DNA from 3 places in the Micromonospora purpureochromogenes genome. Region 1 is predicted to be linked to each of the others. Evidence: riboswitches for the same ligand, from Rfam matches in the RefSeq annotation. Region 1 holds a riboswitch; each other region holds the start of a gene.
The links. Region 1 has a riboswitch for cyclic di-AMP ahead of GA0074696_RS16025 (LysM peptidoglycan-binding domain-containing protein). Riboswitches for the same ligand answer to the same signal wherever they lie in the genome.
Positions count from the first base shown of each region.

Region 1 (9,515 bases):
CGCCGGCTTCCAGCCGCCCACCGGGTCGTGACCGCCGCACCGGGGGCCGCCGCGCCGCGTACCCGCCGGCGGCCCGGCCGGCGGGTGCCGGTCGCGCTGCTCGTACCGGCCGGGCTGGGGCTGCTCTTCCTGGTGCTGCCGCTGGTCGGGCTGCTGGCGCGTACCCCGTGGGCGACGCTGCCGCAGCGGCTGACCGCGCCGGGCGTGCTCACCGCGCTACGGCTGTCGGTGCAGTGCGCCACCCTGGCCACCCTGCTCTGCCTGGCCTGCGGCGTCCCCCTGGCCTGGCTGCTGGCGCGGCTGGAGTTCCCCGGCCGTCGGGTGGTGCGGGCCCTGGTCACCGTGCCGCTGGTGCTGCCCCCGGTCGTCGGCGGCGTGGCGTTGCTGCTGGTGTTCGGCCGCAACGGGCTGCTCGGGCGGTGGCTGGACGCTGCCTTCGGCCTCACCCTGCCGTTCACCACCACCGGCGTGGTGCTCGCCGAGGCGTTCGTGGCGATGCCGTTCCTGATCATCGCCGTCGAGGGCGCGCTGCGCGGCGCGGACAGCCGCTACGAGGAGGCGGCGGCCACCCTCGGCGCGGGCCGGTGGACCACCTTCACCCACGTCACCCTGCCGCTGATCGCTCCCGGCGTCGCCGCCGGCGCGGTGCTCTGCTGGGCCCGGGCGCTGGGCGAGTTCGGGGCGACGATCACCTTCGCCGGCAACTATCCGGGCCGCACCCAGACCATGCCGCTCGCCGTCTACCTGGCCCTGGAGACCGACCTGGACGCGGCGATCGTGCTCAGCCTGATCCTGCTCACCGTCTCGGTGGCGATCCTCGCCGGCCTGCGTGACCGCTGGATCACCAGCCCGTGAGCGCCCCGCTGCTGGACGGCCACCTGGTCGTCGACCGGGACGCCTTCCGACTCGACGTCCGGCTGAGCGTGAGCGCCGGCGAGGTGGTCGCGCTGCTCGGCCCGAACGGCGCCGGCAAGACCACCGCCCTGCGGGCCCTCGCCGGGCTCCAGCCGCTCACCGCCGGCCACGTCCTGCTCGACGGCGTCGACCTGGACCGGCCCGACCGGGCCCGGTGGATCCCGCCGGAGCGGCGCCAGGTCGGCGTGGTGTTCCAGGACTACCTGCTCTTCCCGCACCTGAGCGCGCTGGACAACGTCGCGTTCGGCCCCCGCCGGCAGGGCCTCGACCGGCGGGCCGCCCGCGAGCAGGCGGCCGGCTGGCTGGACCGGGTCGGGCTGTCCGGGCACACCCGGAGCCGGCCGCGGCAGCTCTCCGGTGGGCAGGCCCAGCGGGTCGCCCTGGCCCGCGCGCTCGCCGTACGCCCGCGGTTGCTCCTGCTCGACGAGCCGCTGGCGGCGCTGGACGCCCGGACCCGCCTGGACACCCGGGCCCACCTGCACCGGCACCTGGCCGACCACGACGGCGCGACGCTGCTGGTCACCCACGACCCGCTGGACGCGCTCGCCCTGGCCGACCGGTTGGTCATCGTCGAGGACGGTCGGGTGGTGCAGGAGGGGGACGCCGCCACCGTCACCGCCCGGCCGCGCACCGACTACGTCGCCCGCCTCGTCGGGCTGAACCTCTACCGGGGCCACGCCGACGGGCACCGGGTACGCCTCGGCGACGGCTTCGCCCTGGCCACCGCCGACCGGCTGGACGGCGACGCCTTCGTGGTCTTCCGGCCCGCCGCCGTGGCCCTGCACCCGCGGCAGCCCGACGGCAGCCCCCGCAACACCTGGCCGGCCACCGTCGCCGGCGTGCAGCGGCACGGGGACAACCTGCGGGTGCAACTCGCCGGCCCGGTCCCGGCCGCCGCCGACGTCACCCCGGCCGCCGCCGCCCAGCTGCGACTGGAGCCCGGGCAGCGGGTGTGGGCGGCGGTCAAGGCGAGCGAGACCCGGGCGTACCCGGCCGGGCCGGCGTAGTCCGCGGCGCGGGGTGGAAAACCGGCTCATCTGGCCGGTCGTTCGCCGGGCCGGGGCCGGCGGGCAGCTAGAGTGATCACCGGTGTGCCGGGAAGTCTGGTCGGCGTGTGATGGACCACGTCCCGACCAGCCCCCAGGAGTCGTCCGTGCGAGCCCGAGATCTCGCGGTGCCCTTCCCCACCATCACCGTCGACACTCCCGCGCTGGAGGCGGCCCGCCTGCTGGCCAGTCACAACCTGCCCGGGCTCATCGTGGTCGACGGCGCCGGGTGCCCCGTCACGGTGCTGCCGGGCACCCAGGTGCTCCGCCTGGTGATCCCGGGTTACTGCCGGGAGGATCCGACCCTGGCCCGGATGATCGACGAACCGTCTGCGGACCTGTTCCTACGGGGAGTCGAGGGTCGGACGGTGGCCGACCTGCTCCCCCGCGAGCAGCCGGAGCCACCGGTGGTCGATCCGCGAGCGACCGTCCTGGAGATCGCCGCGGTGATGGCGCAGAAGCGCAGTCCGCTCGTCGCGGTCGCCGCCCGCGGCGAGCAGATGATCGGCGGGATCACCCTCGACGCACTGCTCGACCGGATGCTGGGCACGCCGTGACCGGGGTGGCCTGGGCGGCGGTGGCCGTCTTCACCGTCGCGTACGTCCTGATCGCCACCGAGAAGATCCACCGGATCGCCGCCGCGCTCGGCGGGGCGGCGGTGATGTTCCTGATCGGGGCCACCGACACCGAGCACGCGTTCTTCTCGGAAGAGTCCGGCATCGACTGGAACGTCATCTTCCTGCTGGTCGGAATGATGCTCATCGTCGCGGTGCTCAAACGCACCGGCGCGTTCGAGTACGTCGCGGTGTGGGCGTCCAAACGCGCCCGCGGCCGACCGTTCCGGGTGATGGTGCTCCTGGTCCTGATCACCGCCGTGGCCTCGGCGGCGCTGGACAACGTCACCACCGTCCTGCTCATCGCCCCAGTGACCTTCCTGGTCTGCGAACGCCTCGCCGTGCCGGCGGCGCCGTTCCTGATCGCCGAGGCGATGGCCTCCAACATCGGCGGCACCGCCACCCTCGTCGGCGACCCGCCGAACATCATCATCGCCAGCCGGGGTGGCCTGAGCTACAACGACTTCCTGATCCACCTCGCCCCGTTCATCGCGCTGCTGCTGGTCGTCTTCCTCGGCCTGTGCCGGGTGCTGTTCCGGCGCGCGTTCCGCTACGACCCGCAACGCGCCGCGCAGATCGCCGCCCTGCACGAGAGCGACGCGATCCGCGACCGACGGCTGCTCGTCCTCGGGCTGGCCGTGCTCGGCGCGGTGACCGCCGCGTTCGTCCTGCACACCACCCTGCACCTGGAACCGGCCGTGGTCGCGCTGCTCGGCGGGCTGCTGCTGCTCGCGCTGTCCCGCCTGAACGCCGGGGAAGTCAGCCGGGACGTCGAGTGGCCCACCCTGGTCTTCTTCGGCGGCCTGTTCGTCATGGTCGGCGGGCTGGTCAACACCGGTGTGGTGGAGCAGATCTCGCGCGCCGCGATCGACGCCACCGCCGACCGCCTGCTGCCCGCAACGATGGTGCTGCTCTGGGGCTCGGCCGTCCTGTCGGCGATCGTGGACAACATCCCCTACGTCGCCACCATGAGCCCGGTCGTCGCCGACCTGGTCAACGCCCAGGGCGACACCGACCAGTCCCGGGTGCTCTGGTGGGCCCTCGCCCTCGGCGCCGACCTGGGCGGCAACGCCACCGCCGTCGGCGCGTCGGCCAACGTCGTCGTGCTCGGCCTCGCAGAGCGCGCCGGGCAGCGGATCACCTTCTGGCAGTTCACCCGCTACGGCCTGGTGGTCACCCTGGTCACCGTCGGGTTCGCGGTGCCCTACCTCTGGCTGCGCTACTTCGCGTTCGCCTGATCTCCGGTCGGGTCGGCGGGCCGGTCCGCGGCCGGTCCGTCGCCCGCCACCGGCCCACGGTGCGGCACCGCGGCGGCGGAGTCGTCGCGCCGGCCGAAAGCCGTCACCGATCGCCGCACCCGGCGCAGCGTACCGTGCCAGGCCGGGACCTCCCGGGCCTCGTCGAAGGCCCGGGCGATCACTACGTCGGTCGAGGAGTGCGCGAGAATGGAGATGACAATCGTCAGCGCGACCAGGTGGAACACCTCGTCCCCGGCGGCGATGCCGGACTCCAGCACCAACAGCCCGTAGACGACCGAGGCGAACCCCTTCGGCCCGAACCACATCGCGGCAGCCTGCTCCCGCAGGCTCAGCCCGGAGCGCAGGAACGAGATCCACAGCGCGATCGGGCGGGCCACCACGATCGCCAGGACGGCGAACACCCAGCCGGTCCAGGAGATCTCCCCGAGGAACTCGACCGAGATCAGCGCCCCGAAGACCAGCAGTGCGGCCAACTTGAGCAGCTCGGCGACGTTCTCCCCGAAGTGCTCGAACGCCGCGCGCTCCCGCGGCCCGAACGTGGCGACGGTGATCCCGGCGGCGAACGCGGCCAGGAACAGATTGCCGTGGGTGGCCTTGCCCAACGCCAGCACCAGCAGACCGATGGCCACCCCGTTCAGCGGGGCGTACGCGGTCGAGGCGGCGAACCAGCGGGTCCGCTCCAGCGCGATCGCCACCAGCGGCACCAGCACGCCGATCAGCAGTCCGATCGCCAGCTCGGTGCCCAGGTCCGCCAAATGCAGGTCGTCCGAGCCGGCGGCCACGGCGAGCAGGACCACCACGAACGGCAGCGCCAGGCCGTCGTTGACCCCGGACTCGACGTTGAGCAGGTGCCGCAGCCGGGCCGGGACCTTGTCGTTGCCGACCAGCGCGGCGGCGAAGACCGGGTCGGTCGGGGCGAGGATCGCCCCGACCAGCAGCGCCTCCGGCCAGTCCAACCCGGCCACGAAGTGCGCCAGCACGGCGGTGACCAGCAGCGTCAGCGGCAGGCCCCAGCCGAGCGCGCGACCCGGCAGCCGCCACGCGGCGCGCAGGTCGGCCCAGCCGACCCGCATGCCGTCGGTGAACAGCACCGCGAACAGCGCAAGCTCCGCCAACTGCGCGACGATCGGCGAGTCGGCCCGCAGGTGCAGCACGCCGGTGGTGTCCTCGCCGAGGACGAACCCGGCGAGGAGGAACAGCGCCGCCGTGGAGAGGATGGTGCGGTGGGCCAGCGCCGACACGAGCACGGCGGCCAGCAGGACAGCGGCGAAGGAGAGCAGCAGCACGGGTCGACCTCCGGGAGGGCGCGGTTCGGTACGGTGCCGACCAGACTTCCCGGCGCTCCACGGATCCCGGTGATCATAACCGCCTGCCACCAGCGGATGGAGCGGGCGGCCACGCCGGTGACCGCCCGCAGCGGGTTCCGGCGGCTCAGCGCCGAGGGGCGTCGCTCTGCGACTCGAAGACGTCCGGGATGCCGTCCCGATCACGGTCGACGGTCTCCAGCTCGTGCACCCGCCGGTACAGGCGGGTCCGGGCGCGGAGGATGAACGTCGCGAGCAGCGCCGCGAGCAGGGATCCGGCGAGCACGGCGACCTTCACATGACCGTCCCGTTCGCTGCCGAGGCCGAAGGCCAGCTCGCCGATGAGCAGGGACACGGTGAAGCCGATCCCGCCGAGCAGCGCCAGGCCGAGCACGTCGAGCCAGTTGAGGCCCTCGTCGAGGTCGGCCCGGGTGAACCGGGAGACCAGCCAGGTGGCGGCCATGATGCCGACCGGCTTGCCGACCACCAGGCCGAGGACGATGCCCAGCGCCACCCGGTCGGTCAGGGCGGTGGCCAGGCCGGCGACACCACCGATGGTGACGCCGGCGGAGAGGAACGCGAAGACCGGCACCGCCACCCCGGCGGAGATCGGCCGGAACCGGTGCTCGAAATGCTCGGCCAGCCCAGGCCCCGCATCCGGTCCACCGGCGGCCTCGCTACGGATCACCGGAACCGTGAAGGCCAAGAGGACTCCCGCCACCGTGGCGTGTACGCCGGACTCGTGCATCAGCGTCCAGGTCACCGCGGCGAGGGGCAGCAGCAGCCACCAGGACCGGACGCGGCGCTGCACCAGCAGCCCGAACACCGCGAGCGGCACCAGGGCGCCCAGCAGCGGCCCGACCGACAGGTCGGCGGTGTAGAAGACCGCGATGATGACGATCGCCAGCAGGTCGTCGACGACAGCCAGGGTGAGCAGAAAGGTGCGCAGCGCGGAGGGCAAGAGCCGGCCCACCACCGCGAGCACCGCCAGCGCGAAGGCGATGTCGGTCGCGGTCGGGATGGCCCAGCCCTTCGCCGCGCCCTCGCCTGCGCCGGCGGCGATGAGGTAGTAGATGGCGGCGGGCACGATCACCCCACCGACGGCCGCCGCGACCGGCACCGCGGCGCGACGCGGATCACGCAGGTCGCCGGCGACGAACTCCCGCTTGAGTTCCAGCCCGGCGACGAAGAAGAAGATCGCCAGCAGGCCGTCGGCGGCCCAGGTGGCCAGGCTGAGATCGAGGTGCAGGGACGCCGGACCGACTCGGAAGTCCCGTACCGATTGGTAGCTGTCCGCCCAGGGCGAGTTCGACCAGACGAGTGCCAGCAACGCCCCGATGAGCAGGAGTGCCCCGCCCACGGTCTCCTTGCGGAGAATGGCGGAGATGCGGCTGGTCTCGCCCCACGAGCGTCGGGCGAACAGGCTGGCACGGCGCCGGGTGGCGTCGGTCACGGAAACTCCTCGTCGGCAGGGGTCGCGTCATCCATCGCCGACCAGACTTCCCGGCACACCAGGACCAACCCTATCCCCGCGCCCCGGCCGCGGCCCCGACGACCGGCGACGCGGACGCGCCGGCGGGCCGGTCCACGTGCGCCCGGTACCCCGTCGCCGGCGGCTCGAATCCGCGCCGACCATGCCGTGGACGCGGCGACGCCCGGCCGGTCGTCCGGCCGGGCGTCGTCACGGTGCCCGCTGGGTCAGAGGCTGAGCTTCTGACCGGGGAAGATCAGCCCCGGGTCGGCGCCGACCACGCGCTTGTTGCGCTCGTACAGCGCCTGCCAGCCACCGGCCAGGTCCCGGGCGTCGGCGATCTGCGACAGGGTGTCGCCCGGCCGCACCACGTACACGTCGCCGGTCGCGGCCGGCGCGCTGCGCCGCTGGCTGCGGGTGCTGTGCTGCTCCCGCGAGGACCGCTCGGTGGAGGTGGCCTTCGACGAGCCGGAGCGCCGCTGCGACTTCTGCGACTTCTCCGAGGTGGTGGAGTAGCTCTTGGTGGAGCCGCCCTTCCGGCCGCAGGTCGGCCAGGCTCCGATGCCCTGACCGTCGAGCACCTTCTCGGCGATCGCGATCTGCTCGCCGCGGCTGGCCAGGTCGGCGCGGGAGGCGTACTTCTTGCCGCCGTAGCCGGACCACGTGCTCTGCGAGAACTGCAGGCCGCCGTAGTAGCCGTTGCCGGTGTTGATGTGCCAGTTGCCGCCGGACTCGCACTGGGCGATGGCGTCCCAGTTGACGCTGGCGGCGCTCGCCGGCGACGCCGGCGCCAGGACGGCGGCGACCCCGGTGACCGCACCGACGGCGAGCGTGCCGACGGCGATGCGGCGCGAGCTGACCCGTCGGGGACGGGCCGTGTGTTCAGTTGCCATGTGGATTCCTCCACGCCGACGAGGTGAGCTGTCGGGTTCGGGCCGAGGAGCCCGGCCGCCGATGGGCGGCTTCACCCCGAGGTGACGTGCACCGAGGAACGTGTGGGTCCCCCGCTCCATGCCCGCTGACAAGGTCCCACCGGCCGGCGGCATGGATTAGGCGTTACCGGCCGTGGTGTCCGCGATCGCGAACACGAACGACGTTAGGAACTGTTTGGGCCGGTTGCCCACTTCTTGTGAAGTTCTTCACCCGGGTGAGCGACGGCTTCGGCCTTCGAGTTGCGGGTCGGGTGGCGGTGGTCTAAAAGGGCCGGTCGGGAACCCGTCACGACTGGGCCGAAAGCCTCGCCCCGAGCGGCGGATCAGGTGCCGCCGCCTCCCCGTCTTCGCTGGTCAGGCGGCCTCGATCGGCGGCCCGCGCCGCCGGACGGTCAGCGTTGCCGCTGATTGGCGACGCATATCTGGGCAGCCCGGCCGCCGACTTGGACGGTAGGGAGCAGAGCGCGGCTGCGACGCCGACGCGTCGGGCCCGCCGACCGCCGGATGCGGGTCGCCGGCGCCCTGGCCGTCACGGTCCGCCCCGGGCCGGGGCGGCCGGCCATCCGCGAGGGGAAGGACCTTCATGGACACCGTCAGCATCGACACCGACTACCTCGTCGCCACTCTGGACGAGGACGACGACCCGGAGAGCCTGGCCGGCGACGAGGTCGACTTCGACCTGGCCGCCGCGCTGGAAGAGGAGGAGTGAGATGGGCGTGCACCTGGCGCCCGCGCTGCGGGTGCTGCGCGAGGAGATAGACACCCGCTGGCCGCAGCGGGACCGCAAGTCCGAAGGCTGGTTGGGCGACGCCAGTCACCAGACGCGCCGCTCGGACCACAATCCGGACAACGACGATCAATCGGTCAACGCGGTGGACGTGGACGTCGACGGGATCGACCCGCTGCTGGTCGTCCGGCAGGCCGTCAGCCATCCGTCCACCCAGTACGTCATCTACGACCGGAAGATCTGGAGCCGTACCCGCAGCTTCCGGCCGGCCCGGTACACGGGGCCGAATCCGCACGACAAGCACCTGCACGTCAGCGTCAGCCACCAGCGGAGCCTGGAGGACAGCCGCCACCCGTGGGGCATCGCCACCGCCACGACGGCGCGGCTGGGCGACCGGGTGCTGCGCGCCGGCTGCCGGGGCGGCGACGTCCGGGAGTTGCAGGCCGTCGCCAACCGCCTCGGGGCCCGGCTGACGGCCGACGGGGTGTTCGGGCAGGCCGTGACCGCCTGGGTACGGTCGTTCCAGACCACCCGGAAGCTCACCGCCGACGGGGTGGTCGGCCCGCGTACCGTGGCCGCCCTGCGCGCGGCCGTCAAGCCGGCCCCGTCGGTGCCCAGCGGCCGGCCGGCGACGCCGGTGTCCGGGGGCAGACCGGGCTCGCGGACGCTGCGGCGCGGCAGCACGGGCGGCGACGTGGCCTTCGTCCAGCGGTTCGTCGGCGCGAAGCGGTGCGGCCCGGCGAGCGGCGCCTTCGACGCGAAGACCGAGGCCGGGGTGCGCTGGTACCAGGGCATGCGGGGGCTGACCGTGGACGGGGTGGTCGGCGCGGCCACCTGGGCGGCGATGGGCGTGCGGGTCGGTTCCTGAGCGGGCGGCCCCGGCCCGGTGCTCCCCCACCGGGCCGGGGCCGTCGTCGCGTCAGAGGGTGCGGGCCAGCCGGTCGGCGAGGACCCGGGCGAACCGGGCCGGGTCGGCCAGGTCGCCGCCCTCGGCGAGCAGCGCCATGCCGTACAGCAGCTCGGCGGTCTCGGTGAGGGCGCCGGAGTCGCCGCCGCGCTCGTGCGCCGCGCGCAGGCCGGTGACCAGCGGGTGGGTCGGGTTGAGTTCGAGGATGCGCTTGACCGTCGGCACCTCCTGCCCCATCGCGCGGTACATCTTCTCCAGCGTGGGCGTGATGTCGTGCGCGTCGCCGACGATGCAGGCCGGCGAGGTGGTCAGGCGGGAGGAGAGGCGCACCTCCTTGACG
Region 1 is NZ_LT607410.1:3,457,045-3,466,559, reverse strand. Features, by position in the region: gene modA (molybdate ABC transporter substrate-binding protein) at 1-31, shown strand, start outside; gene GA0074696_RS16055 (ABC transporter permease) at 28-855, shown strand; gene GA0074696_RS16050 (ABC transporter ATP-binding protein) at 852-1,922, shown strand; gene GA0074696_RS16045 (CBS domain-containing protein) at 2,069-2,518, shown strand; gene GA0074696_RS16040 (ArsB/NhaD family transporter) at 2,515-3,813, shown strand; gene GA0074696_RS16035 (cation:proton antiporter) at 3,795-5,120, opposite strand; gene nhaA (Na+/H+ antiporter NhaA) at 5,266-6,591, opposite strand; gene GA0074696_RS16025 (LysM peptidoglycan-binding domain-containing protein) at 6,837-7,502, opposite strand; cyclic di-AMP (ydaO/yuaA leader) riboswitch at 7,501-7,675, opposite strand; gene GA0074696_RS32270 (hypothetical protein) at 8,125-8,250, shown strand; gene GA0074696_RS16020 (peptidoglycan-binding domain-containing protein) at 8,252-9,136, shown strand; gene htpG (molecular chaperone HtpG) at 9,188-9,515, opposite strand, start outside.

Region 2 (9,515 bases), 1.2 Mb from region 1:
GAGCCCTTGGGCGTGGTGCGGCGGCGCACCATCCAGTCGTCGGCCGAGAAGGTCACCCGGATCGAGGACGACCTGCTCGACCCGGAGTCGGCGCCGGCCGAGCTGGCCGTGGTCGGTGACGGGGCCCTGCTGGCGACCCTGTCCCGGGCCACCGGCCGGGGGATGCGCGACATCGTGGCCACCATCCAGCGGGAGCAGGACGAGGCGATCCGCTCCCCCGGCTCCGGGGTCACCATCGTCTCCGGCGGCCCGGGCACCGGCAAGACGGCGGTCGCCCTGCACCGGGCGGCGTACCTGCTCTATTCCGACCGCAGCCGGTACGCCGGCGGCGGCATCCTGGTGGTCGGCCCGTCCTCGGTCTTCGTCGAGTACATCGCCTCGGTGCTGCCCTCGCTCGGCGAGGAGACCGGCACCCTGCACTCGCTGGGCTCGCTCTTCCCGGGCATGTCGGCGACCCGGACGGACCCGCCGGAGGTGGCGGCGGTGAAGGGCTCGCTGCGGATGCGGAAGGTCCTGGAGCGGGCGGTACGCGACGCGGTGCCGGACGGGCCGGGCGAGCTGCGCCTGCTCTACCGGGGTGAGCTGCTCCGGCTGGAGCGCCGCGAGCTGGACGGCGTCCGGGACCGGGCGCTGTCCCGGGGCGCGCGCCGCAACGAGGTTCGGCGGGTCGCCTTCGACGCGGTGCTCGCGGCGCTGTACGCCCAGGCCCGCCGGCTGGCCGTCACCCGGCTGCCGGAGCAGCGCGCCTTCGAGGACGAGATCATCGACCGGCCGGAGTTCCGCGAGTTCCTCAAGGCGTGGTGGCCCCGGCTGCACCCGCGGCACGTGCTGGGCTGGCTGGCCCGGCCGGAGCGGCTGCGCCGGTACGTCGGCGGCATCCTGTCCCGGGCGGAGACCACGCTGCTGGTGGAGGCGTACCGGACGCTGGACGCGCAGGGGCTGACGGTGGCCGACATCGCCCTGCTCGACGAGCTGGACGCGCTGCTGGGCAAGCCGGTGCGGCCGGCCCGGGCCAAGCGCGACCCGTACCAGCTGGCCGGCGGCGTGCGCGAGCTGAGCACGTTCGCCGACCGGCAGCGGGCCGCCCGGGCGGCGGCCCGGGAACGGCCGGAGGACTACCGCGACTACGCGCACGTGGTGGTGGACGAGTCGCAGGACGTCTCGCCGATGCAGTGGCGGATGGTCGGCCGGCGCGGCCGGCTCGCCTCCTGGACGGTGGTGGGCGACCCGGCGCAGACCGCCTGGACCGGTGACCCGCAGGAGCTGGACCGGGCCCGGGACCAGGCGCTCGGCCGACGCCGGCGGAACCGCTTCGCGCTGACCACGAACTACCGCAACTCGGCGGAGATCTTCGCGGTGGCGGCGGCGGAGATCCGCCGGCTCTACCCCGAACTGGAGCTGCCGACGGCGGTCCGCTCCACCGGCGTGGAGCCGGTCACGCTGACCGTCGCCGCCGACGGGCTGCCGGCGGCGACCGTGCAGGCCGTGGACGCGCTGCTCACCGAGGTGGAGGGCACGGTCGGCGTGATCACGCCGGTGCCGCGCCGCGACGAGGTGGCCGGCTGGCTGGCCGGGCGCGGCGGCTCCCGGCTCCAGGTGGTGACCAGCCTCCAGGCCAAGGGCATGGAGTACGACGGCGTCGTGCTGATCGCCCCGAGCGAGATCCGGGCCGACCCCGGCTCCGGCGTGCGCACCCTCTACGTCGCCCTCTCCCGCGCCACCCAGCGCCTCACCACCATCGACCCCACCCCCTGACCCTCACCCCCGCCCCCGCGCGTCGCGCCCTCGAGCCCGCACTTTCAGAGAAAGAGGGGCCTTCGCGCGCGGAACAGCCACGCTTTCTCTGAAAGTGCGGCCCGTGAAGGGTGCGTGCGGAGTTAGTTGCATACATAGCGATGTGAGCATAGATTGGGTTCGGGCCGCCGGTGCGACGGAGGGTGTGGGCGTGGGCGCAGGTCATGACCACCACGGGTCGGTCGCGAACGCGGCGCACCGCCACCGGGGGCGGCTCTGGGCGGCCTTCGCGCTGCTCGCCGCGCTGATGGTGGTCGAGGCGGTCACCGCGTTCGGCACCGGCTCGCTCGCCCTGCTCTCCGACGCCGGGCACATGTTCACCGACGTGCTCGGCATCGGCATGGCGCTGGCCGCCATCACCGCCACCCGGCACGGCGACCGGGACCCGCAGCGCACCTTCGGGCTCTACCGGCTGGAGGTGCTGGCCGCGCTCGCCAACGCCGTCCTGCTCAGCGGGGTGGCGATCTACGTGCTGATCGAGGCGGTCCGCCGGTTCGGCGACCCGCCGGCGGTGCGGACCGGGCCGATGCTGGCGGTGGCGGTGCTCGGCCTGCTGGCCAACCTGGTCGCGTTCGCGCTGCTGCGCGCGGGGGCGCGGGAGAGCATCAACCTGCGCGGCGCGTACCTGGAGGTGCTCGGCGACCTGCTCGGCTCGCTGGGCGTGATCGGGGCCGCGCTGCTCATCGCCGGCACCGGCTGGTGGTGGGCCGACCCGGCGGTGGCGGTCGCGATCGGCCTGTTCATCCTCCCCCGCACCTGGCGGCTCGGCCGGGCGGCGGTGCGCATCCTGGTCCAGGCCGCCCCGGAGCACCTCCAGGTGACCGCCGTGCACGACCGGCTGACCGCCGTCCCCGGCGTCGCCGAGGTGCACGACCTGCACGTCTGGACGCTCACCTCCGGCATGGAGGTCGCCTCCGCCCACCTCACCATGGTCCCCGGCGCCGAGGTCGGCACGGTGCTCGCCGCCGCCCGCACCGCCCTGCACGAGGACTTCCACATCGAGCACGCCACCCTCCAGATCGAGCCGGGGGCCGCCCCCGGCGCCTGCGGGCAGGTCGAGTGGTAACGAAACCGGACACCTATTGTCCCGTTGTGTCACCTACACCATGGTTCACTCCAGTACCCTCAGTCACGAAACGGGCGGGTGTCACATCCGTACCGGTAGGCTCGGTTCCGGCCTCCGCCAGGCGGCACCCTCCGGTGCCGGCGGTGGCCGCCGCCTAATCGCCTGCCAGGGCGAGCCGGGGAACCATGTTCGTGGGGTGCATCCGCGTCAGCGGTAGGGATCTTCCGTCCCGAACCCGTCAGCTAACCCGGTCGGCGGCTGACGGAAGGACATGTGCATGCACGTACGACGTACCACCGCACGGCTGGCGGCCGCGGTCGTCGCGACGCTCGCCCTCGGGGTGTCGTCCGCGCCGGTCCCGGCGACCGCCACTCCCCCCGCCACCCGGCTCGCCGCCGCTCCCGGCGACGACGACGAGGGCGGCACCCCGGCGCTGCGCGCCCAGCTCGACGCGGCCAGCAAGGGCTGGATCGACGCCAAGGCCGCGCTGGAACGCTCCACCAAGCGGCAGCAGGAGCTCGGCAACCAGCTCAAGACCATCGAGTCGGAGCTGACCGTCCGGCAGGGCAAGGTCGGCGAGATCGCCGGCGTGGCGTACCGGACCGGGCGGCTCGGGCCGGTGTCGGCGCTGCTGAACAGCTCCAGCCCCGAAGGCTTCCTGGACCGGGCGGCGGCGCTGGAGACGGTCGCCTCCAACGAGGACCGGGAGCTGCGCAACCTGATGCAGACCCGCGACGAGGCCACCCGCACCCGGGCCGCGCTCGACCAGGAGATCGTCGAGCAGCGCAAGCAGATCGCGGTGATGGCCAAGCGCAAGCAGCAGGCCGAGCGGGCGCTGGCGGTGGCCGCCGCCGACAAGCCCGCCACCGGCGACAGCGGCTCCACCCGGGGCACCTCCACCGCCACCGCCAGGTCGGCGCCGCGCAACCCCGACGGCTCCTGGCCCGCGGAGTCGTGCAGCGTCAACGACCCCACCCCGGCCAACGGCTGCATCACCCCGCGCATGCTCAACGCGCTCCAGCAGGCCCAGGCGGCCGGCTTCACCCGGTACGTCTCCTGCTACCGGCCCAGCGGGTCGGGTGAGCACCCCAAGGGCCGGGCCTGCGACTTCGCCGCGCAGCAGAGCGGCTTCGGCGGCGACGCGACCGGCGGCGACAAGACGTACGGCAACAACCTGGCCGCGTACTTCATCCGCAACTCCGACCGGCTCGCCGTGCTCTACGTGATCTGGTACCGGCAGATCTGGCTGCCCAGCAGCGGGTGGAAGTCGTACAGCGGGGCCGGCGGGGACCCGTCCAGCGACCACACCAACCACGTGCACCTGTCGGTCTACTGACCGACCCGTGGCGGGGCCCGTCCGAGGCGGACGGGCCCCGCCGTACGCGCGTCGACGTACCCGGGATGTCGTCGACCGGCCCACGACGCAGCGCGCCGGCCGGGCGAGCATCGAGGCATGACCCGACTCTCCCCCGACGGCCGCAAGACCCTGCTCACCCTGCACCTGGTGACCGCGCTGGGCTGGCTCGGCGCGGACCTCGTGCTGCTCACCCTCGGCATCGCCGGGCTGCGCGGCGCCGACCCGGGGGTGGTCTACCCGGCGGCGGCGCTGGTGGCGACCTGGCTCTTCGCGCCGCTGAGCGTGCTGGTCTGGGTGGTCGGCGTGACCAGCGCGCTGCTGACCCCCTGGGGGCTGCTGCGCTGGCGCTGGGTGGTGGTCAAGCTGGTGCTCACCACGGTGATGATCGGCCTGGTGCTGTTCGCGCTGACGCCGAACCTGCGCGCCGCCGCCGGACCCGACGCCACCGCACACCAGCGCATCGACGTGGTGGTCGCGCCGGCGGTCTCCACCGGCCTGCTGGTCACCATGACCGTGATCTCCACCTGGAAGCCGTGGGGCCGCAACCGCCGGGCCGTCCCACCGCCCCGCCGGACGGCGGCGACGCCGGCCGGCCGCCGCTGAGTGGACGGGGCGTCAGTTCGGGACCGGGCCGCCGTCGGCCTTCCGGTCCAGCACCGCGCCGAGCCGGCTGGCCAGGCCCAGGTGCGCGGCGCGGGCCTGACGGAACGCGTACCCGAACAGCGGTGCCGGCGCGGAGAGGGTGATCTCCACGTCGATCCGCAGCACGTCGCCCTCCTCCTGCAGCCGGGTGTGGTTGCGCACCGTCGTGCCGGGCTGCTGCCGGGCCACCGTGACGATCTCGTCGTCGGAGATCACCAGGACGTCGGCCTGGTAGGTGACCGGGAACCGCAGCGGCCCCAGCTCCAGCCGGTCGGTGATGGCGTAGCTGGCCCGCGCGCCCGGGCGGGTCGGCAGTTGGCGCACCCGGACGATCAGCGGATGCAGCTCCCCCTGCCGGGCCGGATCGCTCAACAGCGCCACCGCGTCCGCCCGTGAGCAGCGCGCCTGCACCGTGTAGCTGAACGACTCGCGCCGGACCACTCCATCCTCCACCCCTCGTCGGTCGCCCGATCGTCCCGTACGACGGCCGGGCTGGCAATCGCAGGCGGCATGACGGTGCCCGGGCGGGGAACCCGGCCGGCGACGGCCACGGGAGGCGGGGCATGGACAGGTACGACGGATGAGCGGGCACGTGATGGTCTTCGCGCCGACGCCACGGCTGACCGTGACCGTCGACCAGCCCAGCGAGCAGCCGGAACTGCACCTGCACCCGGGCGGGCAGGGCGTCTGGCAGGCCCGGATGATCATGTCGCTGGGGGTGCCGGTGGTGCTCTGCACGACCCTCGGCGGCGAGATCGGGCAGGTGCTGGAGCCGCTGCTGGCCACCGAGGGGGTGGACCTGCGGGTGGTGTGGCGCGACTCGTGCAGCGGCGGCTACGTGCACGACCGGCGCGACGGCACCCGGCAGGAGATCGTCGACGTGGTCGGCGCGCCGCTGAGCCGGCACGAGCTGGACGAGCTCTACAACCTGTCGCTCGGTGAGGGGCTGCGGGCCCCGGTGAGCGTGCTCAGCGGCCCCAACGAACCCTCGCTCGTCCCGGCCGACCTCTACCGCCGGTTCGCCGCCGACCTGGGCGCCAACGGCGGCCGGGTGGTGGTGGACCTCGCCGGCGAGCATCTGACCGCCGTGCTGGCCAGCGGCGTGTTCTTCCTCAAGGTCAGTCACGAGGAGCTGATCGCCGACGGGCGGTCCACCGGCGCGGAGGAGGACGAACTCACCCGGGCCATGTACGACCTGCACGCCTCCGGCGCCGAGAACGTGGTGGTCAGCCGGGCCGACCGGCCGGCGCTCGCCCTGGTGGACGGGGAGGTGTTCGAGGTGGAGATGCCCCGGCTGGAGGCGGCCGACCCGCGCGGGGCCGGCGACTCGATGACCGCCGGGGTGGCCGCCGTGGTCGCCGGCGGCGGCGACGTGCGTACCGCGATCCGCACCGGCGCGGCCGCCGGGGCGCTGAACGTCACCCGGCACGGGCTGGGCACCGGCCGGCTGGACACCATCGCCGGCCTGGTCGACCGGGTCCGCCTGGTGCCGGCCGGCAGCCGACCGCAGGAGCGGACCACCCCGGACGAGCTGGCCGACCGGGCGGTGGACCGGTGACGCTGCGGGTCCTGGTCACCAACGACGACGGGATCGCCGCGCCGGGCATCCTGGCGCTGGCCCGGGCGGCGGCCGAGCGTGGCCTGGACGTGGTGGTGGCCGCTCCGCTGGAGGAGGCGAGCGGCACGAGCGCCTCGATGACCGCGGTGGAGCGGGAGGGGCACGTGGTGGTGCGCGACCATCCGCTGCCGGAGCTGCCCGGGGTGCCCGCGTACGGGGTCGGCGGCTCGCCCGGCTTCATCGCGCTGATCGCCGTGCACGGGGCCTTCGGGCCGCCGCCGACGGTGGTGCTCTCCGGGATCAACCGGGGCGCCAACGCCGGCCGGGCGGTGCTGCACTCCGGCACGGTCGGCGCGGCCTTCACCGCCGCCGCCAACGGCTGCCGCGCCATGGCCGTCTCGCTGGACGTGCTCTCGGTCGGCGAGGCCACCGCCGTCAGCGGCGGCGCGGCGGTCTCCGCCGCCGCCCGGGTACGCGACGCGGAGCGGCACTGGGACACCGCCGCCCGGGTGGCGCTGGACCTGCTGCCCCGGCTGACCGCCGGTCCGGTGGAGAGCGTGCTCAACGTCAACGCCCCGGACCTGCCGCACGGGCGGCTGCGCGGCGTGCGGCGGGCCACCCTGGCCAGCTTCGGCCAGGTGCAGATGACGGTGGCCGAGGCGGGGCACGGCTTCGTGCGGACCTCGCTGGAGGAGCCGGGGCAGGCCGTGCAGCCCGGCACCGACCTGGCCCTGCTGGCCGCCGGGTACGCCTCCGTAACCGCCGTCCGGGCGGTCACCGAGGTCGCCGACGTGGACCTCTCCGGCCTGGGCGGCGACTGACCGTCCGCCACGTGGGGCCGGCGGTGCCGGCGTCAGGCGCCCGGGAGGACCTCGGGCGTGGGGGCCGCGTGCCCGGCGAAGTAGGGCTCCGGCGCGCCGAAGAGGCCGAGCAGGCCGGTGACCCAGAGCTGCCGGTGGACGAACCGGCTCGGCTCGGTGACCACCAGCTTGACGCCGCTGACCTCGGCCGTCTGGAACCCGGCGACCATCGCGCTGATGCCGACGGAGTCGATGAAGGTGACGAGTCGCATGTTCAGCTCGATCCGGGACGGACGGCCCTTCGCGAGCACCTCGGCGATCGCCTCACGCACCTCGTACGCGGTGTCGACGTCAATCTCCCCTCGCGGAGCGATCTCCATGACACCACCCGGCAGAACCGACTTCACGATCGACAGGCTCACGCGAGCACCTCCACTCGCCCGTCCACGGGCGCCTCATCAGTACGCGGGCCGCGACCGAGAGTATTCCTCTGACGGCCTCGGTCGCCACCCCCCGGGATGAGCAATTCGCGGATCCGGACGGACCGGACCGTTCTTTCCCGAGTTGTTCCTGGTCCCGTTCATTCCAACGAGCGACCGGGTCCGGCCGCTCCAACCGATCCAGGGTAGCGACCCCGGTCCAGTCGTTTCCGTACCCGGCCCGCCCGGCGAGCCCCGGTGCGCGCCAGATCCCCCGGTGTTGCCCCACCCGCCTAGGGTCGGCGGGCGAGGGTTCCACCACGACGGAAGGAACGATCGATGCTCAAGAAACTGCTCGGCCTGGCCGGTGTCGGCGCGCTGCTCGCTCTCGTACTGGCCTGCGGCTTCGGCGGCGGGGACGACGACGACGATGACGACGACGATTTCGCCCGGGGTGTCGCGGTGGTCACGGTCCGCTGAGGGTCCGACCCGGGTTTGCGGCACGTCCCGGCTGGGCACTGGCGGGACAGGCGACCGTGACGCGCCGCAGACGTCGACGTCCGAAGTGGCCGCAGACTTCGGCACCCCGAGGAGGTACCCATGTTCGGCAGCAACCTGCTGGAGCGCCGCAGCAAGCCGGAGCGGATCGCCGACCAGGCCTGGCAGCAGCTGGTCTCGGCGGTCGGTTCCGCCGGTGACAGCGTGCGGGACACGGCGCGGTCGGTCCGCGGCGGCACCCACCTTTCCGACGCCGGTGACCTGGTGGGCTCGGCGGCGGACGAGGCCCGGCGTCGGGCCACGCTCGCCTTCGACGCGCTCGCCGGGCGCCGTCCGGCCCTGCCGTGGACGCTGCTGATCAGCGCGGCGCTGGTCGGGGCCGCGATCGGTTGGGCCGCCGGGACCGCCGCGCGGGCCGCCGGCAGCCGGGAGGGTCGGGCGGTCGACGACATCGAGTTCGTCGACGTGGACCGGCCGAACTCACCGGTCGGCCTCGACGGCTGACCGACGGCAACGCCGGGCATCGCCCGGGTGGATCAGAACGACGTGGCGGTGTCCGGGACTCGGACACCGCCACGTCGCGTGGAACGGTCGGTTGCGCCGGCCGGGTCAGCGGCTGGTGCAGGTGACCACTGCGGAAGCGCTCCCAGTCAGCTCGCCCGATCGAGGTGGTAGACCACCGCGTCGCCGACCCGCTCGCGGTGGATCCCCAACCCGTCGACCGGACGGGCCGCCGCGCCCTGCCACGGCGTGCCGGTCGCGTATCTGGGCAGCAGCACCACCGTGCGCACCCCCGCCGCCCGCAGGTACGCCACCGACCCGGCGTCCGGGAAACCCGTGCCGCCCGCCCGGATCCGCTGCTGACTGTCCGGAGTGAACGAGGCCAGCCCGTTGACCGTGGACGGGAAGCCGTCGGTCGACCAGAGCATCACGTGGTAGTCGCGGATGCCGCCCAGCGGCAGCACCAGCACCGGGCCCGCGACCCCGCGCAACGCCACCGGCTGCGCCGGCACCGGCACGTGCGGGGTCCGGTTCACCCCCTCGGCCAGCACCAGCAGTGCCGGGAGCGCCAGCGCCACCCGCGCCCACCGACGCCAGTCCCCGCGACCGGCCCCGGCCGGCGGCGGCTCCCGGACCGTCAGCGCCCCGGCGGCCAGCACGCCCAGCAGCAGCGTCGTCCAGAGCACCAGCCGGCCCGGGGTGCGCAGGGCGTCCCAGCCCGGCAGGTGCCGCATCAGGGTCAGGTAGCCCGGGTCGCCGTCGCCGCCGAAGCTGGTCCCCGCCGCGAGGGCGAGGCTGACCAGCACCCCGGCGGCCAGCGCGACCCGCTGCCACACCCGCCAGGCGGAGAAGACCAGCCCGGCCACCGCCAGCGCGAGCA
Region 2 is NZ_LT607410.1:2,218,919-2,228,433, reverse strand. Features, by position in the region: gene GA0074696_RS10435 (HelD family protein) at 1-1,755, shown strand, start outside; gene GA0074696_RS10430 (cation diffusion facilitator family transporter) at 1,946-2,860, shown strand; cyclic di-AMP (ydaO/yuaA leader) riboswitch at 3,002-3,133, shown strand; gene GA0074696_RS10425 (coiled-coil domain-containing protein) at 3,138-4,196, shown strand; gene GA0074696_RS10420 (hypothetical protein) at 4,314-4,820, shown strand; gene GA0074696_RS10415 (SRPBCC family protein) at 4,833-5,312, opposite strand; gene GA0074696_RS10410 (PfkB family carbohydrate kinase) at 5,440-6,417, shown strand; gene surE (5'/3'-nucleotidase SurE) at 6,414-7,238, shown strand; gene GA0074696_RS10400 (STAS domain-containing protein) at 7,271-7,639, opposite strand; gene GA0074696_RS30710 (hypothetical protein) at 7,976-8,116, shown strand; gene GA0074696_RS10395 (hypothetical protein) at 8,237-8,638, shown strand; gene GA0074696_RS10390 (hypothetical protein) at 8,785-9,515, opposite strand, start outside.
Region 2: another riboswitch for cyclic di-AMP. It lies ahead of GA0074696_RS10425 (coiled-coil domain-containing protein); the one in region 1 lies ahead of GA0074696_RS16025 (LysM peptidoglycan-binding domain-containing protein).

Region 3 (9,515 bases), 2.5 Mb from region 1:
CGGCCTCCGCCGTGAGGATCGCCGCCCCTGGCGGACTACGACGCTCCCAGGTGCGCCAGCATCGTCTGGTTCGCGGCCCAGCCGTCCGGGAACTTGACTGGAACGTCGAGGTGCACCGACTCGGTCGAGGGGTGGGCGTCCAGCAGCTCGCCGATGCCCGCCCGCGCCACCACGACGCAGGCGTGCCGATGGCGGGACGCCAGCACGCAGAGTCGCCCCGACTCCAGGTGGAAGGCCTTGGCGTCCCGCCGCCCGGAGAGCGGGTGCAGCACGATCGTCACGTCGTACTCGCGGCCCTGGAGCCGGTTGGCGGTGTCGACGGTGACGCCCGCCCCGGCCTCGCCGAGGTGGGCACGGATGGCCGCGACCTGGTCGCGGTGCGCGGCCCCGACGGCGATCCGGTCGGCGGTGACCGGCGCGCCGGCCGGCGCGTGCTCGGAGACGGCGACAGCTCCCCGCCGCAACACCCGCAGCGCCAGCGCGGCGCACGCCGAGGCCGCCTCCGCGTCGGTGCGCAGGGTGTGCCGGGCCGGCAGTTCGTGCAGCGCCCACCCGGTGGTGGCGGCCAACTCGACCGCCGCGTCGAGCGCGTCCCCCGGTCCGGGCTCGGTGAACGACAACGCCCGGTCGTCGGGGCCGGTGCCCGCGCGGAAGCCGGTGAACGGGTAGAACGCCGCCGCGACCACCGGCGCCGCCGACGCCGGCAGCCGCCACGACACGGGCAGACGGTGGACGGGCAGCTCGGGGTTGTGCCGCAACAGCACCGCCACCGCCGACTGCATCGGATCCCAGGTCAGGCCGGTCCAGCGCGCGGTCTCGACGGTGGAGAACGGGTCGAGCTGGCCCGGGTCGCCCACGAACAGCGCCCGCTCGAACCGGCCGGCCACGCGCAGCAGGGCGTCCGAGCGCATCTGGTACGCCTCGTCGACGATCGCCCACGGCCAGGAACCCCCGGTGACGGTGGCCCACTTGGCAGCCGTACCGATGATGACGGCCGGGCCGCCGAGGTCGGCGACCTTCGCGGCGACCTTGACCGTCTCGTGCGCCTTCACCCGGTCGGACGGCCGGTAGTCGGCGGCGGAGAGGCGGCCGATGCGCAGCTCGGGGGCCTTGCGGGCGAGGCGGTCGATGAGGTCGTCGACCTGCTCGTTGGTCTGGGCGATGATGATCAGCGGCTCGCCGGCGGCGGCGAGCTCGACGGCGGCGCGGACGACGAGGGTCGACTTGCCGGCGCCGGGTGGCGAGTCGACCACCACGCCGCGGTGGGTGCCGGAGCGCAGGTCTGCCAGCACGGCGGTGATGACGCGCTCCGCTTCGACGGCGGGTGGCACCTCCAGCCCCAGCATCGGCCCCTCCTTCCAGCGCCCCGCACACTACCGGCAACTGTTCCGCCGACCTTGGTCGAGCGCGTGAAGTTCCTCCGCTACGCCGAAGCGCGAGGCGACTACGACCAGTTCGTCGAGACCCTCAACGCGTCCGACCCCCACGGGAAGTGGTTTCGGCCAGCCCCGGCGGCGGGTGGCTCACTTACGGGACGATGGAGCCGCCACGACGTCGGGAAATCGGTTAAGCGTCACCTGAGGGTTGTTGTAGAAAAACAGCGCTCAGGTTGAGGGTAAAGATTAGGGAAGATTAAGAATTCGATTAGCAGAGCCTTAGGTCCGCATAATTCCGGCACCCAATGTGCCCGCCTGACAGCGCAGTGAATTGGCGTCGCCGGCTCGTTGATTTCTTTGGGCCGTCCTCACTAATGTTGGTCAGCGTCCGTTCCGGATGTCGGTCTCCACCTGGAGCACCCCGGGACGGCCACCGCCGAGTCGCTGGACGTCACTGGCGTCGCCAGGCGAGCCGGGGAACCACCGCAGGTTTCGGGGTGAATCCGCATCAGCGGTAGGGCGCCTTCCACGCCCGAACCCGTCAGCTAACCCGGTAGGCGGTCGAGGTCGGTGCACCGTGACGTGCGTCGGCCTCGAGTGGAAGGAGCCGAACCGTTGCCACCCGTGCGCACCCGCCCCGCCGGATCGCGTCTGTTCACCAGAATCCTCGCCGTCGCGGCGGCGGCCATGGTGGCCGTCGGGCCAGCGGCCCCCGCACACGCCGCACCGTCGGCCGCCGATGTACAGCAGCAGATCGAAGCGGCGTGGCAAAAGCTCGAACCCGTCATCGAGCAGTACAACAAGGTCCGGTCGGAACTGGCCGCGAACCAGCGGAGATCGGCCGAACTGAGCCGGAGGATCGAGCCGCTCGCCAAGTCGGTGGAGGTCAGCAGGACCCAGGTCCAGGAGATTGTGGCGGGGTACTACAAGCGGGAAAGGTCGCTTTCCACATTCAACGCCCTGCTGTCCCGCCGCTCGTCGCCGACAGCGTTGGGGGATCAGCTCGCGCTCGTGAATCAGGTGGCAGATTCGGAGCAGCGACAGATCACCGGGCTGTCGGCGCAGCAGGCGAGCTACGACGCCGACAAGGAGAAGGTCGACGCGCTGATCGCGATACAGCAGCGCCAGCAGGCCCAGTTGGCGGCTCGCAAGAAGGCCATCGACGCCGAGATCAAGCGGCTGGATGCGCTACACAGCCAGATCGCCGCCACGGAGAAGGCCGCAGCGGCCAAGGCGGCCGCGGACGCCGCAGCGGCCAGAGCCGCAGCCACCGCGCAGACAGCCGCTACCACGAGCAGCACCTCACCCATCACGTCGACCAGTTCGCTGTTCATCGGTGGGAAGTGTCCCGCCGTCCCCAGCACGGGCAGCGGCGGCGTCGCGGCGAAAACCGCGTGCAATCAGATCGGGGAGCCGTACGTGTGGGCGGCCAACGGTCCCGACTCGTTCGACTGCTCCGGCCTGACCCAGTACGCGTGGGCTTCTGCCGGCGTGCAGCTGGACCATTACACAGGTTCTCAATGGACCTCAGGTGTGGCGGTGAGCAGAGCAAACCTTCGCACGGGTGACCTCGTCTTCTTCTACTCCGATCACCATCACATGGGTATCTACGTCGGCAACGGGCTGATCGTCCACGCCCCGCACACCGGGGACGTGGTCCGAATGGCCCAGCTGGCGAATATGCCGTACAGCGGTGCTCGCCGCCCCGGCTGACCCGCCCGACGATCCACGCCGCTCCACAACCCATCGCAAGAAAGCGACATGATTGACGACCACGGCGACCGCGGCGTTGGCGGGCACGAGCCCGCCGGCGGTGCTCCGGCTCCGGGGCGTCACTCTGGAGGTCGATGCCGGCGCCCGACCTGATCGCCAAGAACGGCGCCAGACCGAACGGGGCCCCCGCTCGGGGACGATGCCTACGGCGTGCCGGGAAGCCGGACCGTGACGAGGAGACCGCCGACGGGGCTGGGGACGAGGTCGAGGGCCCCGTCGTGGGCGCGGACGATGCTGTGCACGATGGCCAGGCCGAGGCCGACGCCGGCGTGTTCGTCGGTGCGTACGCGTTCTGTTCCGCGCTGGAAGGGTTCGGTGAGGGTCGGTACCAGTTCCGGTGGGAGCCGACGACCCGTGTTCTCGACCCGCAGCACGCTCGTGTCGCCGTGCGCCTCGGTGTGGACCGTCACGGTGCCGCCGGCGGGGAGGTTGTGGACGATGGCGTTCTGGACGAGGTTCGTCACCATCCGCGACAGGAGTTCGGCGGAGCCGCTGGTCTGGGCCGCTTCGCCGGTGACGTCCAGCGTGATCCGGCGCTGTTCGGCAAGGGAAAGCAGCGTTTCGGCGGCTTCTTCGGCGATGAGGGAGAGGTCGACGCTCTCGCGGGTGAAGTTTCCGCGGTCGCCGCGGCTGAGCAGCAGGAGGGCCTCGGTGAGGTCGATCGCCCGCTGATTGACGGCGTGCAGGCGTTCGATGAGTTCGCCCCGGACTCGCGTGGGATCCTTGCGGGCGACGTCGAGCAGTGTCCGCGAGATCGCCAGCGGGGTGCGCAGTTCGTGGGAGGCGTTCGCGGCGAACCTCTGCTGCTCGGCGACGTGGGACTCGAGTTGTTCGAGCATCGAGTCGAACGCGTCGGAGAGTTCACGGAATTCGTCCTGGCGGCCCTTCATGCGAATCCGGTGGGACAGCGACCCCCTCCCGGCCATCCGTGCCGCATCCGTGATCCGTGTGAGTGGTGCGAGCATCCGGCCGGCGAGGATCCATCCCCCGACGAGCCCGAACACGAGCAGGAAGACCATCGCCACGGCCGCGGCGGGGGCGAAGGTGTGTATAAGGAGGTAGCGGTTGGGCGAGATCCCGAGAAGGCCCTGGGAGGTGTCGGGTACGTAGCGCAGCAGGAACACCCACACCACGGCCAGCAGGAGAGCGACGGCGACGGCGAGGAACCCGGCATAGCTGAGGGTGAGTTTCAATCGGGCGCTGAGCCCTCGGCTTCTATGCATGCGTACTGCCGGGTCGGGCGGCGTCGGGGTCGGTGGTGTCCGCGCCGTTGTCGATCCGGTAGCCGACGCCGGGCACGGTGGCGATGATCCATGGCTCGCCGAGCCGTTTGCGCAGTGCGGAGACGGTGATGCGCACGGCGTTGGTGAGGGGGTTGGCGTTCTCGTCCCAGGCCCGTTCCAGCAGCTCCTCGGCGCTGACGACCCCGCCCTCGGCGGCGACGAGGACCTCCAGCACGGCGAACTGCTTGCGGGTGAGCGCGATGTAGCGTTCGTCGCGGAAGACCTCCCGGCGGAAGGGGTCGAGCCGCAGGCCCGCGATCTCGCGGACCGGCGGCCGGGCGTACGCGCGTCTGCGGTCGAGCGCCCTCAGCCGCAGGACGAGCTCCCGCAGCTCGAACGGTTTGGTGAGGTAGTCGTCGGCGCCGAGCTCAAAGCCCGAAGCCTTGTCGTCGATCCGGTCGGCAGCGGTGAGCATGAGGATCGGGATGCCGCTACCGGAGGCGACGATGCGCCGGGCGACCTCGTCGCCGGAGGGGCCGGGGATGTCGCGGTCGAGGACCGCGAGGTCGTAGGAGTTGACGCTGAGCAGTTCCAAGGCGGAGTCGCCGTCGCCGGCGATGTCGGCGGCAATCGCCTCCAGCCGCAGACCGTCACGAACGGCTTCGGCCAGGTAGGGCTCGTCCTCCACGATCAGTACGCGCATGCCGGAAGCCTATTGTCAGCAAAAACTACCGCCGACGTGCGCATACCGGACACGCTCCTCAGCCTGCCGATGCCGGCGCGGGGAGAGGCTGGTCCGACGGCACCTCCGCCATCGTGCGCCACCAGTGGCGCGACGCCAGCGCGGCCAGCACGGCGCCGGCGGCGTTGACCAGTACGTCATCCACGGAGGACACCCGGTCCAGCCGCAGGACGTACTGTGCGGTTTCGACCAGGACCGAGCAGCCTGCCCCGAGCGCCAGGATCCGCGGCACGGACGCCAGCGCCGCGAACCGCATCGGAGCGAAGAACCCCAGCGCCGCGAAGATCAGCAGGTTGCCGACGATCCCGACCGGCCCCATCGTGACCAGGTCCCGCAGCGGGACCAGACTCACCCGACCGGGGACGATGCCGGCCCCAAGGCCCGGCATCATGGTCATCCAAACGAACGGCACCGTCCCGTGGACCATGCCCACCTCGGCCAGCGACATCCGCCACGCCCATGTGACGCCGGCGGCACGCCGACGGCGCGCCAAAGCCCACACCACCAGAGCGGCCAACGGCAGCGCAACCAGCACCATGAGCAGCACCCCGTTGAACGTATCGAAGCAGCCGTGCCACCTCCCGGCCATGCACCTCGGAGCGGACATCATGAGCGGCCGCCGCACGGCGAACGCGACGCTCGCCACGCCCAGGATCGCCAGGCTGACAAGCACGGTCCTGCGCGTGCGGCGAGGCGGTGCTGACAGGGATGCGCTGTGGTTCATGCCGCCATTAGAAACGGAGGGCCGTTGCGGTGGCGTATGCGATTTTGGATACGTCCGCGATACACGGACCCGGCGTCGTCGCCCGGCACCTCTGCCGCGACCAGAGCCCGCAGCCGGCTGTCGACATCGACGGGCAACCGGTCCACGACCCGGACGGTCAGCGCTTGCTCGACCCGGTGCAGCGCGGAGCGCACGATCCGGTCGATCCGCCCGGCCACCGGCGGCTCGATCCGCTCCGTCCGGCAGCGCACCAGCAGCTGGAGCCACCGGGCACCGTCGAAGAGCAGCGACCGGTCGAGAGTGACCCTGAGCAGGGGGAGGTCCGCTGCGGCCAGCCAAGGTGGAACCCGACGAGGCGAAGAGCGTTTCGCAGCGTTCCGCGACGGGCTGGAACCCGTCGAACAGCGCGGTCAGCGACGGCGTCTGACCCCGCCCCGCTACGGGCGGAGCCTGACGCGGCACAGCGGTCGACAGAGCGGCACGGCCAGGGCGTTAGCGCGCTGGCCAGTTCAGGCATATGCCAGGGCGAGGCTGCGGTGTTCGGGGTCGTCGGTGCGCTCGGCCAGGGCCCGCAACTCGCCCGAGGCGGTGTCGGGGTGGTGTGCGCACCAGGCGTGCATGAGGGCGGCGGCGGTTTCCGGCGGGCTCCCGGTGGCGGTGGCGACCACCACCTCCGCTGTCTCCTCCAGCATCTGGTCGAGGGTCGGCACGGTCACGCCCAGCTCCCGCAGGTGCCCGGCGAGCAGACCGACACCCAAGGGCGTCAGTACGGCGGCAGCCGCATCCTTGTCGATCGCCCCGAGCATGGCCAGCTGGTCGAGCAGTCGATCGGTGTCATTGTCGGCGAGCTGGCGCCAGCCCCGCTCCTGCTCCTCGCTTCCGGGGTCGAGCCCCAGTCCGTCGCATGCCGCCTGGTAAGCGAGCTGCCGCAACTCGTCGATCGCCACAGGCTCCGGCGCGATGTACAGGGCCATGGTCACGGCGAACACCGCATCGTCGAACCGCCACCGCAGCACCGACTCAACCCACCCGCTCCCGCAGACCGCCTCGCCGAGCTCGAACAGTGCGGTGAAGGCCCGCCGGGCCAGCGCGAGCGGGTCCGCCAGCACCTTCGCCGCGCTCTTGACCGGCACCAGCCGTCCCTTCACCGCCCGTACGACGCGGGCCGCCCGGGCCCAGGCCACCAGCACGCTGAGCTCGTACAGCTCATCGCTGCTGCGGGTCTTGAAGACCCGGTCGCCGATCGCGGGGTCGATGACGTCGCCGGTTTCCAGCAGCGCCACGAGTTCCCGCGCGTCGGCCAGCCGCAGCCGGCCGGTGGTGGTGAGGGTCCGCCCGTCACCGAGCCACCGCAGCAGCTCCCGCAGCCGGCCTACGACAACCGACTCGGCGGCCAGTCCGCGGAGGGTGTCGTCGTCGGGCACGGCCACCAGCGGCAGCGGCGGATGAGGGTCGGAATTCGCGCCGAGCACGTGGTTGGCCATCACCTGGTTGAGCAGGTCCTCGTCGACGGCGATCCGGCCGGCGTGCAGATCCGCGATGAACCGCTCGGCGGCCGCCTGATCGGTGAGGTCGACGCCCTCGTGCAGCATCCGGCTGGTCCAGAACTTCGCGAGCCCGTACCGGCTCTGGTCCGCCATCGCGTCGGCGAACGGCGCGGCGAGCTTGTCCAAGGCGACGTGCAGCAGGTGCCGGTCGGCGCAGCGTCGGTCGGCGAGGTCCTGGTCGAATAGGAAGTCGACGAAGGCGCGTGCGGTCGGCGTGACGGAGTCCCACTGCTCCGGCGGCAACGTCACCTGGCGGGGGAACCAGTCGAGCAGCGCCTCGTCCAGGTCCTCGGGTTGCCACCGTCCGAGAAGGCCGTCACCGTCGGCCCAGCGGTGGTCGAGCAGCGACTCGACGACGAACGCGTCGACCGGCCGGCGGTGCCGCCGCGCCCAACGGTCGAACCGCCGCACCAGCCGGTCGCGGGCGGAGATGAAGATCTGGTCCGGTGCCGAGGTGTAGACCATCCGCATGACGGTCGACACTACCGGCAGAGGCGGCTGGAGCGGGTCATCAACCAGCGGGGCATCGCCCGCCCCGGCACCACTGACATCGACCCGTGCGCCACCCGTAACCCGAAGTCTTGATCGACTGCCGCCGGGGGGGTGCGGCCGGCGCCCATCGTGTGGAGCCGGCCGCACCCGGTGTTGAGTACGGACGTGCCGCTGCTACGGCTCTCGTCGGTAGCGGCGGTCAGTTCCCGCTGCGGTACGGGCCATCCACGAATACGAGCGCGTCACCGACGGCCCGCTCCGTCCCGCTCGGGCGGTTGACCAGCGCACCCTGGACGGCCATCGCGGCGGGTCCCCCGCCGTCAAGGTTGACCGCGTCGTATATCGCAGGCCACCCCGCTGCGGCCGTCACTCCTCACTGCGGATAGCGCAGGCGACGTGATCGGACTGCCAGGTGCGCAGGGCCCGCTTGATGCGCTGGTTCTCGGCGCGTACGTCTTCGAGTTGGCGGGACCGCTTTCCCAGCTCGAAGGCGAGCCGGTGCAGCAGCGCGTCGACGTCGCGGTAGCCACGCCGCCCGCGCCTGGTCAGCGGCAGCGGCACAGTGGTGATCCGGTCAGGGGTGAACGGACCGCGCAGGGCTTGGCGGCTGCGGTGGACGGTCATCGCCAGGAGAGCCGATCCGGCAGGTGGATCCGCTCGGCGGGCACCCCGGCGGCGAGCAGCCGCAGCCGCGACCCGGCCAGCATCGCCGGCGGCCCGCACACGTACACCTCCTGGTCGGGGCGCAGGTGGTCGAGGGCGACGGTGAGGGCGTCGCCCCGTTCCCCCGGTTCCGCGAGGGAATCGTGGGAGAACACGGGCACGATCCGCAGCCAGTCGTGGGCGCACGCGAGCTTGTCGAGGCTGACCGCGTCGTACAGGTCGGCCACCGTGCGGGTCCCGACGACCAGGGTCACCCGCCGGCCGTCCGGGGCGGCGGCGACCTGCTCGACCAGGGCGCGAAGCGGGGCCAGGCCGGTGCCGCCGGCCACCAGCAGCAGCTCCCGCTCGTCGCCCAGGTACAGGCCGGTGTCGATGGGCGGGCCGAGGTGGAGCAGCTCGCCGGGGCGTACCTCGTGGACCAGGCTGGTGGAGACGGCGCCAGCGGGGACCGAGCGGACGTGCAGCTCGACGGTGCCGTCCGGGCGCGGCGCGTTCGCCGGGCAGTACCAGCGCCACCGGCCGGGCAGGCGCGGCGTGGATACCGGCACCGCCTGGCCGGGCTGGTAGGGCAGCCGCCGCCAGGGCCGTACCGTGAGGATGGCGAGGCCGTCGCAGGCCCGGTCGTGGTCGAGCACCTCGGCCGGCCACCAGGCCGGGCCGTCGCCCACCCGCCCGGCGGCCCACTCGACCAGCCGCCACGCCCTTCTCCACCCTTTGCTGGTTCCCAACGCCTCTTGGAGGGTGGCGGCGTGCGTCGGCCGCAGGCCGTAACGACGGTACGCGCGGCCGAGCACTGCCAGCAGCGCCAACCGCCCGGCGCGGTCGTCGCCACCGGTCATGAGGCGGTCCAGCGCGGCGTGGACCAGGGGTGCCTCCCGCTCCGGCAGCAGGCCCGGACAGCGGTCCTCCACCGCCTCCCAGAACTGGTCGGCGCTTGCGGCCCGGGTTGCGGCTGCCGGCTGGCCACGCGCTTCC
Region 3 is NZ_LT607410.1:5,980,166-5,989,680, forward strand. Features, by position in the region: gene GA0074696_RS27305 (AAA family ATPase) at 36-1,346, opposite strand; cyclic di-AMP (ydaO/yuaA leader) riboswitch at 1,801-1,951, shown strand; gene GA0074696_RS27315 (C40 family peptidase) at 2,001-3,089, shown strand; gene GA0074696_RS27320 (sensor histidine kinase) at 3,293-4,342, opposite strand; gene GA0074696_RS27325 (response regulator transcription factor) at 4,365-5,075, opposite strand; gene GA0074696_RS27330 (VanZ family protein) at 5,134-5,838, opposite strand; gene GA0074696_RS27335 (hypothetical protein) at 5,835-6,056, opposite strand; gene GA0074696_RS27340 (hypothetical protein) at 6,348-7,856, opposite strand; partial or broken gene GA0074696_RS31015 (phosphodiester glycosidase family protein) at 8,077-8,247, opposite strand; gene GA0074696_RS27350 (hypothetical protein) at 8,244-8,501, opposite strand; gene GA0074696_RS27355 (FAD-binding oxidoreductase) at 8,498-9,515, opposite strand, start outside.
Region 3: another riboswitch for cyclic di-AMP. It lies ahead of GA0074696_RS27315 (C40 family peptidase); the one in region 1 lies ahead of GA0074696_RS16025 (LysM peptidoglycan-binding domain-containing protein).